2 regions of the Kistimonas scapharcae genome follow, and region 1 is predicted to be linked to the other one. Evidence: predicted binding sites of a transcription regulator. Region 1 holds the regulator's gene; the other holds the start of a gene.

Region 1 (10,224 bases):
AGCTACACATATTCGGAAAATACGTAGAATGAGCGCAAGCCTGTGAGGGGGAAGCCAGAAGGGGAGACATCTCTGATGTGAGCCCACTTAGTGAATAACAAGCAGGCGCCAACAGAAATAATAACAATAAGTGAGCCTGGAACCTCGCCCTGTGCGGGGTATTTCTTTAGATTTAACCTATGCCAGACTACAAGAGTCTGACCCATGCCCGCTGGGATTGTAAATATCATGTGACTTTTATTTCGAAGAAGCGCCAGAAGGTGGATCTACGGATGGTTGAGAAAATTTCTCGGCAACATATTTCATGAACTCGCGAAACGTAAGGGTTGTGAGATTCTGGAAGGCCACTTGATACGTGATCATGTCCATATATGTATCAGTATTCCACCAAAATATTCAGTGTCACATGTTGTCGGCTATTTGAAGGGCAAGTGTGCCATAGCGATAGCCCGCCATTTTAAGGGACGGCAACGAAACTTCAGTGGAGAGAATTTCTGGGCAAGAGGATATTTTGTGACAACGGTTGGTTTGGATGAAGATGTTGTCAGGGCATATATCCGTGACCAGGAAAAGAATGATGAACGACATGACCAGTTAAATCCTGGTTGGGACGCGCGCCCATGGGTGCAATGAAAGCCCTTTGAGGGCGACATCTAATAAGCCTCCGGCTTTGGCGGAGGTCATTTAACTTCTTCTTACGCTGTTGATCTGAATTTTGTTACCTTTTTCGTGCTTTGATGATAAGCATAAACATCATCGGTCGCGTTTCAAGCCGGTTGATACCGCATTCTGGAGATGAGCTCTCCGATGACTTTGTCATGTAGCTCTTCTGAGCGGGAGAAGCAGATAGTCTTTCGATTCAACCGCTTAATCCGGGTACGCAGTGTCAGATTGTTTCTTTCAATACTCTGGTAAAGTGCTTGCTTACAACATGGCCGTCTTCCGACAGTTCCGTGCTGTATGGATGCCTGTCATCATTACAGTAAAACCTGAATTTATAGGGTTTTATCAGCGCTATCAGTCTGTTCAGTATTGCTTTTGTCCTGCGGCCGAATACATGAGCCATCACTTTCTGATAACGAGGTTCCCAAGCATAGAACAACCAGCGCTGGTTCCCCTTATTGTCGACAAACGACCATTGCTAGTCCATCTGGCAGATCAGCATCTGGTCTTCCCCCTCAAAAGGTTGCGATGTCACATTGGATGGCGCCAGTTTTTTAGATGGCTGATGACGGTGGTTGGCCTGATTCCGAGTACTCGGCCCGTATCCCTGACTCCCGAGCCATTCATCGCCATATCCTCGATCCGTTCGTGTTTGTTAGCGTTATAGATGAAATCGAGCTGAAAGCTGTGTTTGCAGTGTCGGCAGAGATAGCGTTGCGGTCCGGAGTCCGCTTTACCGTTATTCATAACACTATCAATGTTTTGACAGCCGGGGCATACAACGTCAATGACAGCCATAATCCAAAAATGCGCAGCAGAACCATTGTCGGCCACTGTTATATATACGGAATCAACGGATCTGATTCATCACCACATCATCGGGCGTCTTAACTTATCCTCCCAGTCATGACTTTTCATCATTTCAGGCACAGGTACCTGTTCCAGTGCTCCAGTGATTTCGAAGCCATTGGGGTTAAAATGTAGGTTTCAACTGTCCAGTGATACGTTCTTGACGGCTTTCATTTTTACAGTTAAACAGTAACATCAGAGAAGGTCTCCAAAACCACTATCTATTTGCTGTAAAACATCATACCAACCATCCTGATTCAGGATACTTTAGACATGCAAATAAAACAAAAACAGCGCATTGCCGGTATGCAGCGTACGCTTGGACCTGTTTCTGACCTAGAGCGCCACTTGCCTTCGGAATGGTGGAAAAGTCTTTTTAACTCTTTATATCTGAAAACAGATGGAGATGTTGTTGAAAACGTCACAAATACCACTCGCGATGTCGATGCCCTGATTCATGCTCTTCAGTTAAATCCTGGGGATCATATCCTCGATCTGTGCTGTGGGCAGGGGCGTCACGCTCTGGAGCTGGCTTCCCGTGGATATACCCAAATTACGGGTATTGACCGTTCCCGCTATCTCATTCGTCTGGCCCGAAAGCGCGCATCCAATCTGAAACTCCCTGTGGCCTTTTCTGAGGGCGATGCCAGGAAAATTCGATTAGGCAAAAATTCTCAGGATGCGATTTATTTAATGGGAAACTCTTTCGGTTACTTTGAAAGGGAAGAAGATGATATTGCTGTTCTGGAATCCATCAAGCGTACCTTGAAATCCAGAGGTAAACTTGCCCTCGATATCACTAACGGGGCCTGGATGAGGGCGTCTTTTGAGCCCCGCTCCTGGGAGTGGATTGATCAGAATCATTTTGTCTGCCGTGAGCGATCCCTTTCCGATGACAGGGTGCGGATTATTTCGCGGGAAGTGGTTGTACATGCAGAAAAGGGGGTTATTGCTGATCAATTTTATGCAGAACGCCTGTACGATGCAGAACAGATAGCGGCTTTACTGGAGAAGCTTGAGTTTACCGATGTTCAGGTTCATTCGGGTCTGGAGACCGACTCTCCTCATGGTCATGATCTCGGGATGATGGCAAACCGGCTTTTTGTGACCGCACGGGGTGAGGAGAAAAAGGTATTATCCCATACGGCGAAAACCAGGCGAGGTATCACTGTCCTGCTGGGTGATCCACGGCTTACAGATACGGTCAAGAAAAATGGCGTCTTTAATGATGAAGACTTGGATACCATCCATCGTCTGAAATCCACGTTGAATCAGATTGAAGGCATTGACTTCGACTTTTTTGATCATCATGAGAGCCTTATTAACCAGCTAAAGGCGAATCCGCCCCGAATGGTTCTGAATCTCTGTGATGAGGGTTATCAAAATGATGCTTTCAAAGAGTTGCACGTACCGGCCTATCTGGACATGTTGGGTATTCCCTATAGCGGTGCCGAACCGGCATGTCTCGCACTGTGTTATAACAAGTCTGTCATACGTGCCCTGGCACAGAGTCTCGATATTCCTGTTCCTGATGAGACCTATTATGACCCCTCTGATCAGGCGGTTTCTTTGCCCTCGATTTTTCCTGCACTGTTAAAGCCCAATTACGGCGACAGTTCTATCGGTATTACCCGGGATGCAGTCGTCAGAGATGCAGAAGCACTGATTTCCTATCTGGACCATCTGCATGAAACGCTGCCTGACACACCTATTCTTATTCAGGAGTTTCTCGAGGGTAATGAATACAGTGTAGGTATTATTGGCGCACAGGGAAATTATACGGTGCTGCCTGTACTGGAGGTAGATTACAGTAAATTACCTGCGGACTTGCCAGCTATTCTAGGCTACGAGTCCAAGTGGCTTCCCGACTCGCCATACTGGAATGATATTTCCTATGTGGAGGCAGATATAGATGATGATTGTCGTCGAAAATTAATTGATGCTTCCGTTAAGATGTTTGAGCGTACAGGATGTCGTGATTACGCACGGTTTGATTTCAGAGCCAGTAAAGATGGTCAGATAAAACTGCTGGAAGTTAATCCGAATCCGGGCTGGTGCTGGGATGGTAAACTGAATCTCATGGCTGGATTTGGTGGTTACAGCTACAAGGATCTGTTGCAGCTTATTTTGAAATCAGCATTGGAACGATACGAAAGCATTCAAAATCATGCCGTTGATCAGAATGAGATGGGAGCAGCCATGTGAGTTTCCATCACCCGCTTAATTGAGTCTGAGCTGAGCCGTTCAGAACTTTACAGGTTATCTATAAAGGCACAAAGACAAATGGGATTTTTGATTGTCTTTGTGCCGGTATATGCTCTTTGAGTGTTGAGGTTATGATTTATCTTCACTGGCTTGAGTGTACCCATTCAACTTTCTGACTACGTTATTGCGTCGGTGATATGAATGCCAGCTGAACTGGTTCCCACTCTTCAAACAGCCTGAGTGGATAGTTGATCCATTGTTATTCAGGTCTCAGGCTGTCTGTTCAAAGTACACCTGATCTGGTGTGTGGTCACACAACCCCTGGTGGGGGCGTTTGGAATTATACAACAGGAAATAGCTTTTCATTTCCTGTCGCAGCCGGGCACTACTATCGAATGCCTTCAGATAGACACACTCGTACTTTACACGGCGCCAGAGCCGCTTGACAAAGATATTATCCCGGTAACAGCCTTTGCCATCCATGCTGATCCGGACACCATGGTTCCTGAGTACGCCGGTGGAGGCTTCTCTGGTGAACTGACTTCCCTGATCGCTATTGAAGATTTCCGGGGCATCATAGCTATCCAGCGCCTCTTCAGGCGCATCAACACAAAAGTCAGCGTCCATAGTATTGGACAACCGCCATGCCAGCACGCACCGACTGTACCAGTCCATAATGGCAAACAGGTACATAAAACCACGCTTCATGGGGATATAGATTATATCTGTCGCCTACATCTGGTTGGGACGATTGATTGTTAACCCCTTTAGCAGATAGGGATAGGTCTTGTTGATTTTTTGGGGACTATTTCAGAATCAGCTGGTACAGCAATGGGAAAAACTGATACTTTTGCAACCCGCGATTACAACGTAGGGACTCCCGTTAGTCTATCGGGGTTGTTTTTAGATCGGGGCTGATCGGGCTGTCAGTCACTATTGTTTCTAATCGTACTGCGAAGCCAGTCGGAGAACGACGCAACCCTGGAATAGACACCGTATTTGTAAGGTTGTCCACATCCACTACCCCAGGAAACGATACCTGCCTGAACCGGACGGCCGTGATGCTTGATAATTAACGGACCACCGCTGTCGCCATAGCAGGCATCCTTGCCGCCATCGATATAGCCCGCACAGATTTCGTTCTCTGAGAGATCGCCATTTTCACTGTTGAACATGGCACAGAAATACCAGGGGGCAATGGGCACGTTCACCGTATGCATCACATCAGGCAGGCCGGTGTTTTCATCATCCGTCACACCCCAGCCGGAAACAGTGGCCATGGCGCCTTCGTAGCCGGATTCCCGCATGGTGCGTTCGTCAGCGGGCGGCAGGTAGGGGATGTCGGTGATGGGTTCTTTCAGTTTGATCAGGGCAATGTCCCCTTCACCTTCCCACCAGGTTGGCACAAAGATGGCGGCGGCTTCGGCATAAACGCCCTGAGAGGTATCCGATAAATCCGTGACGCCAACCCGTATGTCCAGGCTTTCAAGGGCAGCCGGGTCGTTGTCATAATCTTCCACGCAATGGGCTGCGGTCATCACCCACTGGGGTGCGACCAGGGAACCGCCACAGAAATGTTGTCCCATATCCTGCAGAGAGACTTGCCAGGGCTGGCTGTCATCGGTAATTGGCTGTCCTCCTATGACCTTAAGCGCCTGAGCATCATCAATGCTGTGGGCGGCACTAAACGGGGAAGCCAGCAGGCTGAGTGACAGAAGAATTGAGCGTGAATAGCGGTGAAATAGCGTGTCCATTGCGGTTTTGACCTCCATCCCGGGAAATAGCTGGCTGTCTCCGAAAGGGACTGATTACAGCCATCTGTCTTAGTAAGACCATAAAATGTGTACGTGGTTCCCTTGGATTTAATGGTCGGGGGTGCCGCTTTTACGCCATTCGTTCGGTTTGTTTCTGGCTTGCATCAGGCCGGGTGATAGCGCATGCTCCGCCCTAACTCTGGGAACGATAAATACCATGTCTTCATGTTGTCTCTCAGGCCAGGACTGGCGACCGGCACAGGCACTGACCACGCCGGAAGAATGGCGTACCTGGCTGTTACACAGGGGGTCGTTGACCCTGAAGCTCCAGCAGGATTTTCCCGGTACTTTCAGGGTTGAGGTACTCCGGCATGACTGGGGGATTCCCCGGCTGGACGAGCGACAGGCGCTGGATCTCCATGATCGGACCCGCGCCAGCATCAGGGAAGTACTGCTGATCTGTAATGACCAGCCCAAGGTCTTTGCCCGCAGTATTTTGCCTGTGACGTCGCTGCAGGGAGGTAACCGCTGCCTGCTTCAGCTGAAAGACCGACCATTAGGTGAGGTTTTGTTTGCTGACCCCAATCTTAAACGTGGGGAGATCGAAGTCTCATCGTTGGCTGCCCGGACGTTTAATGGTTGTCTGCCCTTTGATTACGATGAACAAACCTCATGGGGCCGACGTTCTGTTTTTTACCTCTCAGGCCAACCCCTTTTGGTCAGCGAGTTTTTTCTGCCTGACCCCTAAACGGTTGCAGCCCGCCGTGAGGACTTTTAGACTGCGGCGGAAATAATGCAAGAATTCAGGGGACCCATGAAGGCGACGCTCACCCGCTATTTTCCTCGCCTCGACGACTTTATCCGGCTCATGCGCCTGGACAAGCCCATTGGCACGTTACTGCTGCTGTGGCCGACGCTCTGGTCGCTCTGGCTGTCCGCAGAAGGTGTGCCGAATCTGGGGGTGCTGGCGATTTTTGTCACCGGTGTTGTACTCATGCGCAGTGCCGGTTGTGTCATCAATGATTATGCAGACCGCCGGTTTGACGGGCATGTGAAACGTACCTGCATGCGACCGATCGTCACCGGAAAAATCGCCGAGAAAGAAGTGCTAGGCCTGTTCTCCGGACTGGTGCTGATGTCTTTTATTCTGGTGCTGTTGACCAACCCGCTGACAATTGGCCTGTCGTTTGGCGCCTTGGGACTGGCGGTGATCTATCCCTTTATGAAACGGCATACACACCTTCCCCAGGTCGTTTTGGGGGCTGCTTTCGGTTGGTCGATCCCTATGGCGTGGGCGGCTCAGACCGGTGAGCTCACGGCGATGACCTGGTTGCTGTTTACGGCCAATCTGCTATGGACAGTAGCTTACGATACCCAATACGCCATGGTGGATCGGGATGATGACCTGCGCATCGGCATTAAATCAACGGCTATCCTTTTCGGTGAGCTGGATACGCTGATCAATGCTGTACTGCAGATACTGGCGCTGGTGGGACTACTCTTTGTCGGGGCGAAACTGTCGCTGGGCTGGTTCTACTACCTGGGGCTGGTGGGCGCTGCCGGGTTGTTTGTGTATCAGTACCGCCTGACGCGCACCCGTGAACGGGATGGCTGCTTCAAGGCATTCCTGAATAACCACTGGGTGGGTATGACCATCTTTGCCGGTATTTTCGGTAACTACCTGATCAGTGGGTAAGAGTGCTGCGTTTGAACTGGTTTCTACGTTTTCAGCTGGCTGTCATTTGTCTGTAACATTCAGCCGGTGTAATCCCTACTAAATAACTGGCGGCTCGGAGCCAGAAACAGGGAGACGGGACAGGGTAATGACAGGCAACAATATTCTGATCGTGGACGATGAAGCGCCCATTCGCGAAATGATCATGGTGGCGCTGGAGATGGCTGGCTACCATTGTCTGGAAGCGGAAAACTGCGCCGAGGCCCATGGCATTATTGTCGATCAGCGGCCTGACCTGATCCTGCTCGACTGGATGCTGCCCGGCGGCAGTGGTATTGAGTTTGCCCGTCGCCTGAAGCGGGACGAATTGACCGCCGATATTCCGGTCATCATGCTGACTGCGAAGTGCGAAGAAGATAATAAAATCCAGGGTCTGGAGACGGCAGATGATTACATCACCAAGCCTTTCTCTCCTCGTGAATTGGTGGCGCGCCTGAAAGCGGTTCTTCGCCGCGCCGGTACTGCTGACCAGAATGAGCCGATCGTGGTGGAAGGGGTGACGATGGATCCTGTCAGTCATCGAGTCACAATAGATGGCAATCCTTCCGACATGGGGCCGACCGAATACCGCCTGCTCCAGTTCTTCATGACCCACCAGGAACGGGCCTATACCCGGGGTCAGTTGCTTGATCATGTCTGGGGCGGTAATGTCTACGTGGAAGAACGCACGGTTGACGTTCACATCCGCCGGCTGCGTAAGGCACTGGGCAATGAATATGAGCGTCTGGTGCAGACTGTCAGGGGAACCGGATACCGTTTTTCTACACGGGCCTGATCGTCTGAATCATAAGCCGAATGCCTGCATCCTGTCTCTGGATGATCGGCAGGGATTGTTATCGTAAAGGGTTGATCCAACGTGAATCGTAACTGGCAGTCTGCTGTTGTCCGGCGGCTGGTGCTATTGCTGGGTGCCTGCCTGTTGCTGGGGCTGGTCACTGACCAGGTGACCCTGTGTTTATTACTGGGAATTTCCGGCTATCTGGTCTGGACCCTGATCCAGATGTTTCGCCTTGGCCACTGGCTGGAAGCCAGTGAGTTTTCAGAACAGGAACCTCCCAGCAGTCACGGTCTCTGGGGGGTAATCTTCGATAATATCTACCGTCTTCAGCGACGACAGCAGAAATCCCGGCGTCGGTTACAAGCCGTTATTGATCGGGTGCAGGCGTCCACCGGTGCGCTCAGTGACGCGATTGTCATGGTCAACAGCCAGGGCTGTATTGAATGGTGGAACCCGGCCGCAGAGCAATTACTCGGTTTTCGTAATCCTGACGATCAGGGACAACACATTACCAACCTGATTCGCGATCCCCGGTTTATCCGTTATTTTGAGCAGAATGCCTATAGCGAACCGCTGGAACTCTCTTCTCCGGTGATTGAGAACATCCGGCTGCAATATTCCATTACGCTTTACGGGACGAATAATCGACTGGTGGTTGTGCGTAATATTACCCGGTTGCATCAATTGGAAGTCATGCGGAAAGATTTCGTAGCCAACGTATCCCATGAGTTGCGTACACCACTGACGGTGATTACGGGTTACCTGGAGACGATGCAGGATGGTTTGGCATTGATGCCGGACAAAGCACCGCCGGTCTGGAAGCGCGCGCTGACGCAGATGCTGACCCAGGCGGAGCGGATGCAGAATATCATCAGTGATCTGCTGACCCTGTCGCGGCTTGAAACCTCTGACAACCAGGTTGACCAGGGCGCTGTGAATGTTCATGAACTGCTGGATACTGTTGTGAATGACGCCATGGCTTACAGTGATGGCAAACACCGTGTCAAGCTAGAGTGTCCTGACAGTGCCTGCTTGACCGGAAACCGTGAGGAGTTACGCAGCGCCTTTTCCAACCTGGTTTACAACGCTGTGAAATATACGCCGGAAGGAGGCGATATCAAGGTTCGCTGGCTGGAGAACAATTATGGCGCCACGCTTCAGGTGAAGGATAACGGCATCGGTATTGATCCACAGCACCTACCCAGGTTGACGGAGCGTTTTTACCGGGTGGACAAGGGGCGCCATTCTCAAACCGGTGGAACGGGTCTGGGGCTGGCCATCGTCAAGCATGTGTTGCTGCGTCACAATGCCGTGTTAGACGTCAGCAGTAAACCGGGTAAGGGCAGCACGTTCTCCTGTCGCTTTCCTGCCGTGAGACGGGAGTGTGGCTGAGGACGCTTATTTTGCGTTGACCTTTTCTTAACCGACCGACTTGCCATATGGCGATTATGTGCCATCTTCTTCTGGCAAATGTCGTTTATCTTGCAGTACTTCGTTGCCAGCAGTGTTCATTACTGTGAGGCCTGCCCGGCAACGGGGACGTTCCCTGTCATACCGCCCATCTTGATGAGTATCACCATGAAAACGCAATGTTTAACGGGTTTCCTGTTAGGTGCGGTCGCGTTGTCATTACCGGCCTGTGCATCGACGCCCCAGGAGAAAAGCTTTCGGCTTAGCAGCCCGGATATTTCCCCACTGCGCATGATGGCCAAGAAACAGGAATACAACAGCTTTGGCTGTAATGGCAGCAATGTGTCGCCTGCCATCAGCTGGACGGGAGCGCCTCCGGGCACAAAAAGTTTTGCCCTGATGGTCTATGACCCGAATGCCCCGACGGGCAGTGGTTTCTGGCAGTGGCAAATGATCAATATTCCCGCCAGTGAGGCATCGCTGAAAGAAGGTGCCGGTGACGTGAATAGAACAGTTGCCCCCAAAGGTGCCTTACAAATGCGAAATGATTATGGCTTTTACGGCTATGGCGGCCCTTGTCCACCACAGGGCAGTGTCCATCTGTATGAGTTTGTGTTGCATGCCCTTGATGTGGATAAAGTCAGTGTTCCCAAGGACGCATCCGGCGCACTCACCGGTTTTGTTGTGAATGCGCACACCATTGATACGGCAACGCTGACCGCGCCCTTTGCCCGAGGTCTGTAATCTATATGGCTTCTGGTCATGTCCTCAAATGCGCAAACCGATAGCGCAAAACAGCAAGGATGGCGCAAGTGGCAGTGTGTTATCTG
Region 2 (6,800 bases), on a different contig from region 1:
ACAGTAACGACGACATCATCAATAAAACCATTGCCGATTTTCAGGCGGATGCCGGTAAGGAAGAACTCTACAGCCAAATCGGCAGTTCACTGATTGAACAGGGCCGCTATGAAGGGGAACTGATTGAACGCCGCAAGGATGGTGATACCTATCCGATCTGGATACAGATCAGTTCCGTTCGCGATCAAAGTGGCCGGATTACACACTATGTCGGCATGTTCCGTGACCTGACCGAATATAAACAGACGGAAGAACGCCTGACCTATCTGGCCAATTATGATCCACTGACGGGGCTGGCCAATCGCAACCGCTTTCGTGAACGTTTGTATGAAGCCATCGCCTATGCCGATGCCAGGCAACAGTCCTTTGCGCTGATCACCATTGACCTGGACCGTTTCAAGCAGATCAATGAGAGTCTTGGCCATGAGGTGGGCGATGACCTGTTGCAGCAGGTGTCACGTCGCCTCATGCAACATACCTCACACGCACACAGTGTGGCGCGCCTGGCAGCGGATGAGTTCAGCCTCATCATTGACAACAACCCGAGCCAAAAAGCGATATCCACCCTGGGTGAAACCATTGTCCAGGCGGTGTCCATGCCCTACCGGATTAATGACCATGAACTCATCATCGGTGCCAGCATCGGAGTCACACTGTTCCCGGATAACGCCCGCGAATTACAGACCCTGATCAGCCAGGCCGATATGGCTATGGCACAGGCCAAATACCTCGGCGGCAATAATTTGCAGTTTTATACCAGGAACCTGCAATCGGCCTCCAAAGAACGGATTGCACTGGAAACCAGTCTGCGCAAGGCGATCAGTAATGGTGAACTGGAAACCTATTATCAGCCTAAGATGACACTGGCCGGAGACACTATCACCAAAGCGGAAGCGTTGGTCCGCTGGAATCATCCGGAAGAAGGGCTGATAACGCCGGGCCGCTTTATCAGCATTGCCGAGGAAAGCAGCCTGATAAACGACATCGGCGAGTTTGTCATGCGCCAGGCCTGCCAGCAGGCAAGAACCTGGTTGGACCTGGGATGGGAGATCCGGGTTTCCGTAAACCTTTCAGTCAGTCAGCTGCGTCAGACGCAACTGATTGAGCTGATCCATACCATTCTTGATGAAACCCGTCTACCACCGCATCTTCTGGAGCTCGAACTTACCGAAAGTCTGATCATGGATGACATTGAACGAACCATTGAAACCCTGCATGCCATCCGACAACTGGGTGTGACGATCAGTATCGATGATTTCGGCACCGGCTACTCATCGCTCAGCTACCTGAAACGCTTCCCGGTTGATGCCCTTAAAATCGATCGCTCTTTTATCAGCAGCCTTGATACCAGCGAGGATGATTCCGCCATTACCCGCGCCATTATCGCCATGGCACACAGCCTGGATCTGAAGGTGGTCGCTGAAGGCGTGGAGAAACCCTTACACCTTCAGTTCCTGCGCGACAATGCCTGCGATGAAGTTCAGGGATATTTCATCAGCAAGCCTCTGCCCGCGACAGAATTCAGCCAGTTTCTCGCCCGTCGCGCCTGAGCAACACCGGGTCAGAACTAGCTGTTATCACAGACCGTGTTCATACGGTTCATGTAGGTACTCCAGTCCTGCTCCAGGTAATCTTCCAGCTCCCTGACCCGCTTTCTGGCAGAGTCCAGCAGGTTCACCGGAGCCCGGGGATAACGGGGCTTCTGCCTGTCATCATCAATATGGTATTTACGCAGCCCCATGCTGATATGGCAGTCACCAATAAAGCGTCCATGTAACTGATTGCGGTCGTCCACTTCCATACAACCAGCCAGTACGACATCCAGATAGGAACGGGTGATCTTTTTGTTCATATGATCATACCCATTGCCCAGGTAATTTCCCCCGTCTGCAATATCATGCTTAAGCGCCACATACATGTAGATTTCTATCTCATCCGGGTGCTCAAAAAGCCAGCGACTATCCTGTGGGTTATAAGGTTCAACGGCACTGAGTGGTAAACGGATACGTCGATAGTGACGATGTCCTTCACGGGCATCAAAACGCCACAGGTCGTGTGAATTCACACGGTACGCCAGTCCGTTCACAAAACGCCCGGGCTTCTCTTCAGCGGCCAGCATGCGCATGTCATACTGTTCAAGCCAAAGGTTCCAGCTACGCTCATAACCATTGATTCGCACCGGAATCAGCGTCTGATCCGCAACATCCGGGGCTGTCACCGTGCGGGTCAGGGACAGCATCAGACTGCCATAGCCAACAATAAAAACAGACTTACCCTCGGGAGAAGCCATCGCACTGGTGGTTAGCAGGGAATACAGAATCACTATCGCAAAAATGTTATTTAACATCCTTCCATCCTTGTCATCAGTCTTAAAAATTAAAAAACATAAAATGAAGGAAGGCTGCCTGAACCATAACAGTCATTGCCTGACAGATAACATGGGCAAAAAACGACTATTCGTTGAAAATAGAAATAGCACTACAGGCTTACTGGTTTTGTACGCAACTATTGCAGATCCGATTCATGCTATTAGCGCTGATCAGACACCAAGGCCGCACATTGGATACCCTGTAATGAAAGAATCATCTTGCCTCCTTCCTGATAACTACAAAAGACCTTCAACAGACCTGAAAATTCCCTGAAAATAGTATCTCCCCCCTTCAATTGTCTGACATCCTGATACAGTGGTTAGCCCTGCATTTTTTCAGGACTGCATCAATAAAAAAGACACCCACACAGAACCGCATGCCAGCATGACTGTAGTTTTACTACAAAAAGATTACAGGCCTGGCCACTGATTTTACTGACAATTACTGACAACCTCGCTAGAAAGATAGGCACTTACCACTATCATCCCTGTTACCCTTGTTGTATAACTACAGCCCAAAAATAAACCGGTCATCCAATGCCCCCAACGAACCTGCTGCAACATATTGATGAAAATCGACCTCTCCTCAGGAAGTCGGAGCATAAGGTGGCGGATTATGTGGCGGCGCATCCCGCCAATGTGATTCATATCAGCATTGCTGATCTGGTTTCTCACTGCGGCGTCAGTGAACCTACGGTACTTCGTTTCTGCCGGGCTATTGGTTGTCACGGTTTTCAGGATTTCAAATTACAACTGGCCCAGAGTCTGGCCAGTGGCGCCAGTTTTGGTCAGTTTGAGGTGACAGGGGAAGAATCCACTGGCGACTTCAAGCAGATGGTCTTCAACACCACTATCAGCAACCTGATTGATATCCGTGACCAACTGAATTCAGAACAACTGGAACAGGCCATCGCCCTGCTCAGCCAGGCACAACGGATTGAATTCTATGGCTATGGCGCCTCGGGTATTGTGGCGACAGATGCCCAACACAAGTTTTTACGCCTGCAGGTGACAACCGCCGCCTATTCCGATCCGCACATGCAATTTATGTCTGCGGGAACGCTGACGTCTGACGATGTCGTTATCGCTATTTCACAGACCGGACGCACCAAAGAGTTACTGCACGTCATCCAGCTGGTGCAAAAACAATCTGCCAAAGTCATTGCACTGTGCCCTTCCAACACGCCGATGGCCAGTGCCTGTGATATTCATGTACCCATCAATGTGCCGGAAAACACGGATATCTATACGCCACTGACATCACGCATCGCACACCTTGTCGTGATCGATGTTCTGGCCATGGGCGTCGCCATGTCAAGGGGGCCGGAGCTGGCGCAGCAATTGCAAACGGTTAAGAAAAACCTTCGCTCACTGAGACTTACACAAAAGTAGCAAAGCGCCATGAACCGTTACTGGAAATTTAAACGACAATGGCATATTTCCTACAATCAACCGGTATAATCTCGCTTGAGTAAAAACCTGTCGCTTTATACAAATGGCTATAGCGAAATAAGGTCATAAAACAGCAACAGACTCCGGTCACCATTCGCATAACAAGTAATAACAAGAAGGGAGTGGCACAATGACTGAACCACGCACCAGCACCACGGAAGAGATAGTAAGCCCGTTTATCCAGGATAAGGACAAATCTAACGATCCCCTGCCGGAAAAAGCAGCCGAACGCTCACTCTATATCCGTCGCGCCATAGAAGATCATTTCGAGGAAAAACGACTCAAGGCGTTAAGCGATGATGGTTGGTGGGACAACATATAAACCCACAACCGACTCCCATACCAGTCACCTAAAGGGTATTCAGACGCTGGCGTCCAACCGGGAACGGAGAACGTACTGCTGACGAGCTGACACGACTGGTTAACCGATGCAGGCAGCAACAGCTCCCTGAGACGTAACATCTGCCCTGTGCAAAGATAACAGTAGATAAGCCCGCAATGATCCAGAGAGGCGCGGCGAAAGTCCCCATAGCGGACACTCAGGTTGTCCTGTCCGCTCAACACCTTTCGCAGGTAAGCCACAAGCCAGGGAACCGGTGAATTCTCCCAGGCGACCACCGCATTTTCCGGATACTTCCTGGCCAGGTACAGTGCTATTCCTCCCCAGCCACAGCCGAGCTCCAAAATCACACCATCGATGGTCTCGGGTAACCGATTATCCAGTGTGTCTGTCGTACGACGGCAGGAGGGTGTGGGGCCGATACCATTTTTCAGGGTGAAGCCGGCAATCAACACCACTACCAGAAACAGGCAAACCAGTACTGTAATTTCCAATGCTGCCATCGCTTATCCCGGAAGGTGTCCTGTGGATAACATCGGCGAGCAATAGCATGAGATGAATATGCTGGCTAACATCAGCACAGCACGTTAAGTGATGACCTCAACAAACCACCTTACCTGCTGTGTTTTTTCAGCAACCAGAGGTCATACCCGTTCACCAGGCAATGAATACATCCCGCCACCAGCATGGCGGCCATGACCGCGCCCATACCCCGCCATTCCAGCAGGTAAAACCCCATTGAACAGAGTAAAAACAGGGGATAGAAAAGGGTACGCTTCAGGATCAGCGACAGTTTTTCCACAATCAGTCCTTATGGTTATTTATCAAAAGATTACCGGTCTTTTTCTGCCCCGGAAGTGATGCTTCGCCTGCATCGGTCTCATCTTTGAGATAAACACCGGAGAGTTGCCGACGATCCGCTTCCTGCATGAGGTACATCAGCTTGTGCGTTGCCTCCTCGTAACTGAGCCCTTCATGGCGAATATTAGAGATGCAGTTACGTTGAGCATCGGTCTTGCCAGACTGTGGCTGCCAGGTGAAATAGATCCCCAGTGAATCCGGTGAACTGAGTCCCGGCCGCTCCCCGATCATCATCACCAGCAGACGGGCATTCAGCAATTCGCCGATCGGATCACCTACCGCGACCCTTCCCTGGACAACCAGACAGATCGGCGCACAGCGATAGTCCAATGGCGCAACCGCTGACAGTAAATGTTCCAGCATCGGTGGCGCATGATTCTGGACTGCAGTCGACGAAAGTCCATCAGCAATGACGACAGCGATATCAAAGCCTTCTGTCAGGCTGTGCTGACGAAGAAACTGTTCCGATTCCAGACTCAGCAAACGCCCCAGATCCGGTCTCTGGAGATAAGCGGCCCGGTCAGAAGCCCGACTTTTCAGCGACCAGATATCCACAGGAGAAAAACCACGAATCGCTTTCTCCAGCTGATCATTGTCCAGTGGTATATGCACGGCATCGCGCGCCCGGGCATGAGCCAGCTGGAAAGAGAGGTGGGCATCAGTGGGCAGGCTGACACCACTACGTCCCAAACCAATGCGTGCATCGGTATAGCGTCGCAGCAACTGCCAGGGGTTATCGATAAGAAAATCCTGTTTCGTCGGAGGTTCACTACTCATGATGTTATTGCTGTTGTCCCTGTCTCATTCACTATCACATGCCGAAACGCTGGCGGCAAACCGTGCTGATGGCGCATCAGCCGATTGTCCTGTTCCACAATACCCATCGTCTGCAACCAGTGTTCGAATTCCGGTGCGGCGCGAAGTCCTAACAGGTGTCTGGCATAAAGCGCATCATGGAACGAGGTCGTCTGGTAGTTCAGCATAATGTCATCAGAACCGGGAATGCCCATGATGAATGTGCCACCAGCCGCAGCAAATTGGGTCAGCAGCATATCCATATCATCCTGATCCGCTTCGGCGTGATTGGTGTAACAGATGTCACACCCCATGGGTAACCCCAGCAGCTTGCCGCAGAAATGATCTTCAAGCCCGGCACGGATAATCTGCTTGCCGTTGTAGAGGTATTCCGGCCCGATGAAACCCACCACGGTATTCACCAGCAACGGATCAAACTGTCGGGCAACCGCGTAGGCGCGTGCTTCACAGGTCTGCTGGTCAACACCGTGATGGGCATTGGCTGACAGCGCGCTTCCCTGACCGGTCTCAAAATACATACACTGCTGACCGACACTCCCCCGCTGTAATGACAAGGCTGCCTCATGGGCATCCTGCAACACGGACAAACTGACACCAAAACCCTCGTTCGCTCCCTGGGTGCCGGCAATGGACTGAAACACTAGGTCAACCGGCGCTCCCCGGTTCATCGCTTCGATATGGGTGGTGACGTGTGTCAGGACACAACTTTGTGTCGGGATGGCATAGTGCTGAATCACTTCATCCAGCAGATGCATTAACCGGATAACCGCTTCCAGGTTATCCGTCGCAGGATTAATTCCAATGACCGCATCGCCATTGCCATACAACAGACCATCCAGCACTGACGCCGCCACACCGGCAGGATCATCGGTCGGATGGTTGGGTTGCAATCGTGTCGACAGTCGTCCCGGCAAACCGATGCTATTCCGGAACCGGGTGGTGACCTGACACTTCTTCGCCACC

The links. Region 1 encodes PhoB, which activates phosphate uptake and scavenging genes when phosphate is short. Its sites were predicted from a motif close to TGTCATANNNNTGTCANA; they were not measured.
Region 2: a site for PhoB is predicted at 3,882-3,899, ahead of ABD892_RS20285 (PA3496 family putative envelope integrity protein). Genes of this name have one in related genera too.

Annotation. Positions count from the first base shown of each region.
Region 1 covers NZ_BAABFL010000452.1:19,641-29,864, reverse strand. Annotated here, with positions in the region: partial or broken gene tnpA (IS200/IS605 family transposase) at 180-633, shown strand; partial or broken gene ABD892_RS19905 (IS1 family transposase) at 768-1,461, opposite strand; gene ABD892_RS19900 (methyltransferase domain-containing protein) at 1,786-3,717, shown strand; partial or broken gene ABD892_RS19895 (IS3 family transposase) at 3,988-4,521, opposite strand; gene ABD892_RS19890 (S1 family peptidase) at 4,644-5,471, opposite strand; gene ABD892_RS19885 (chorismate--pyruvate lyase family protein) at 5,689-6,219, shown strand; gene ubiA (4-hydroxybenzoate octaprenyltransferase) at 6,286-7,167, shown strand; gene phoB (phosphate regulon transcriptional regulator PhoB) at 7,295-7,981, shown strand; gene phoR (phosphate regulon sensor histidine kinase PhoR) at 8,063-9,376, shown strand; gene ABD892_RS19865 (YbhB/YbcL family Raf kinase inhibitor-like protein) at 9,563-10,138, shown strand; gene ABD892_RS19860 (rubredoxin) at 10,157-10,224, shown strand, end outside.
Region 2 covers NZ_BAABFL010000455.1:7,582-14,381, forward strand. Annotated here, with positions in the region: gene ABD892_RS20270 (EAL domain-containing protein) at 1-1,550, shown strand, start outside; gene ABD892_RS20275 (gamma-glutamylcyclotransferase family protein) at 1,568-2,347, opposite strand; gene hexR (transcriptional regulator HexR) at 2,906-3,760, shown strand; gene ABD892_RS20285 (PA3496 family putative envelope integrity protein) at 3,951-4,142, shown strand; gene ABD892_RS20290 (class I SAM-dependent methyltransferase) at 4,082-4,663, opposite strand; gene ABD892_RS20295 (hypothetical protein) at 4,774-4,962, opposite strand; gene eutC (ethanolamine ammonia-lyase subunit EutC) at 4,965-5,798, opposite strand; gene ABD892_RS20305 (ethanolamine ammonia-lyase subunit EutB) at 5,795-6,800, opposite strand, start outside.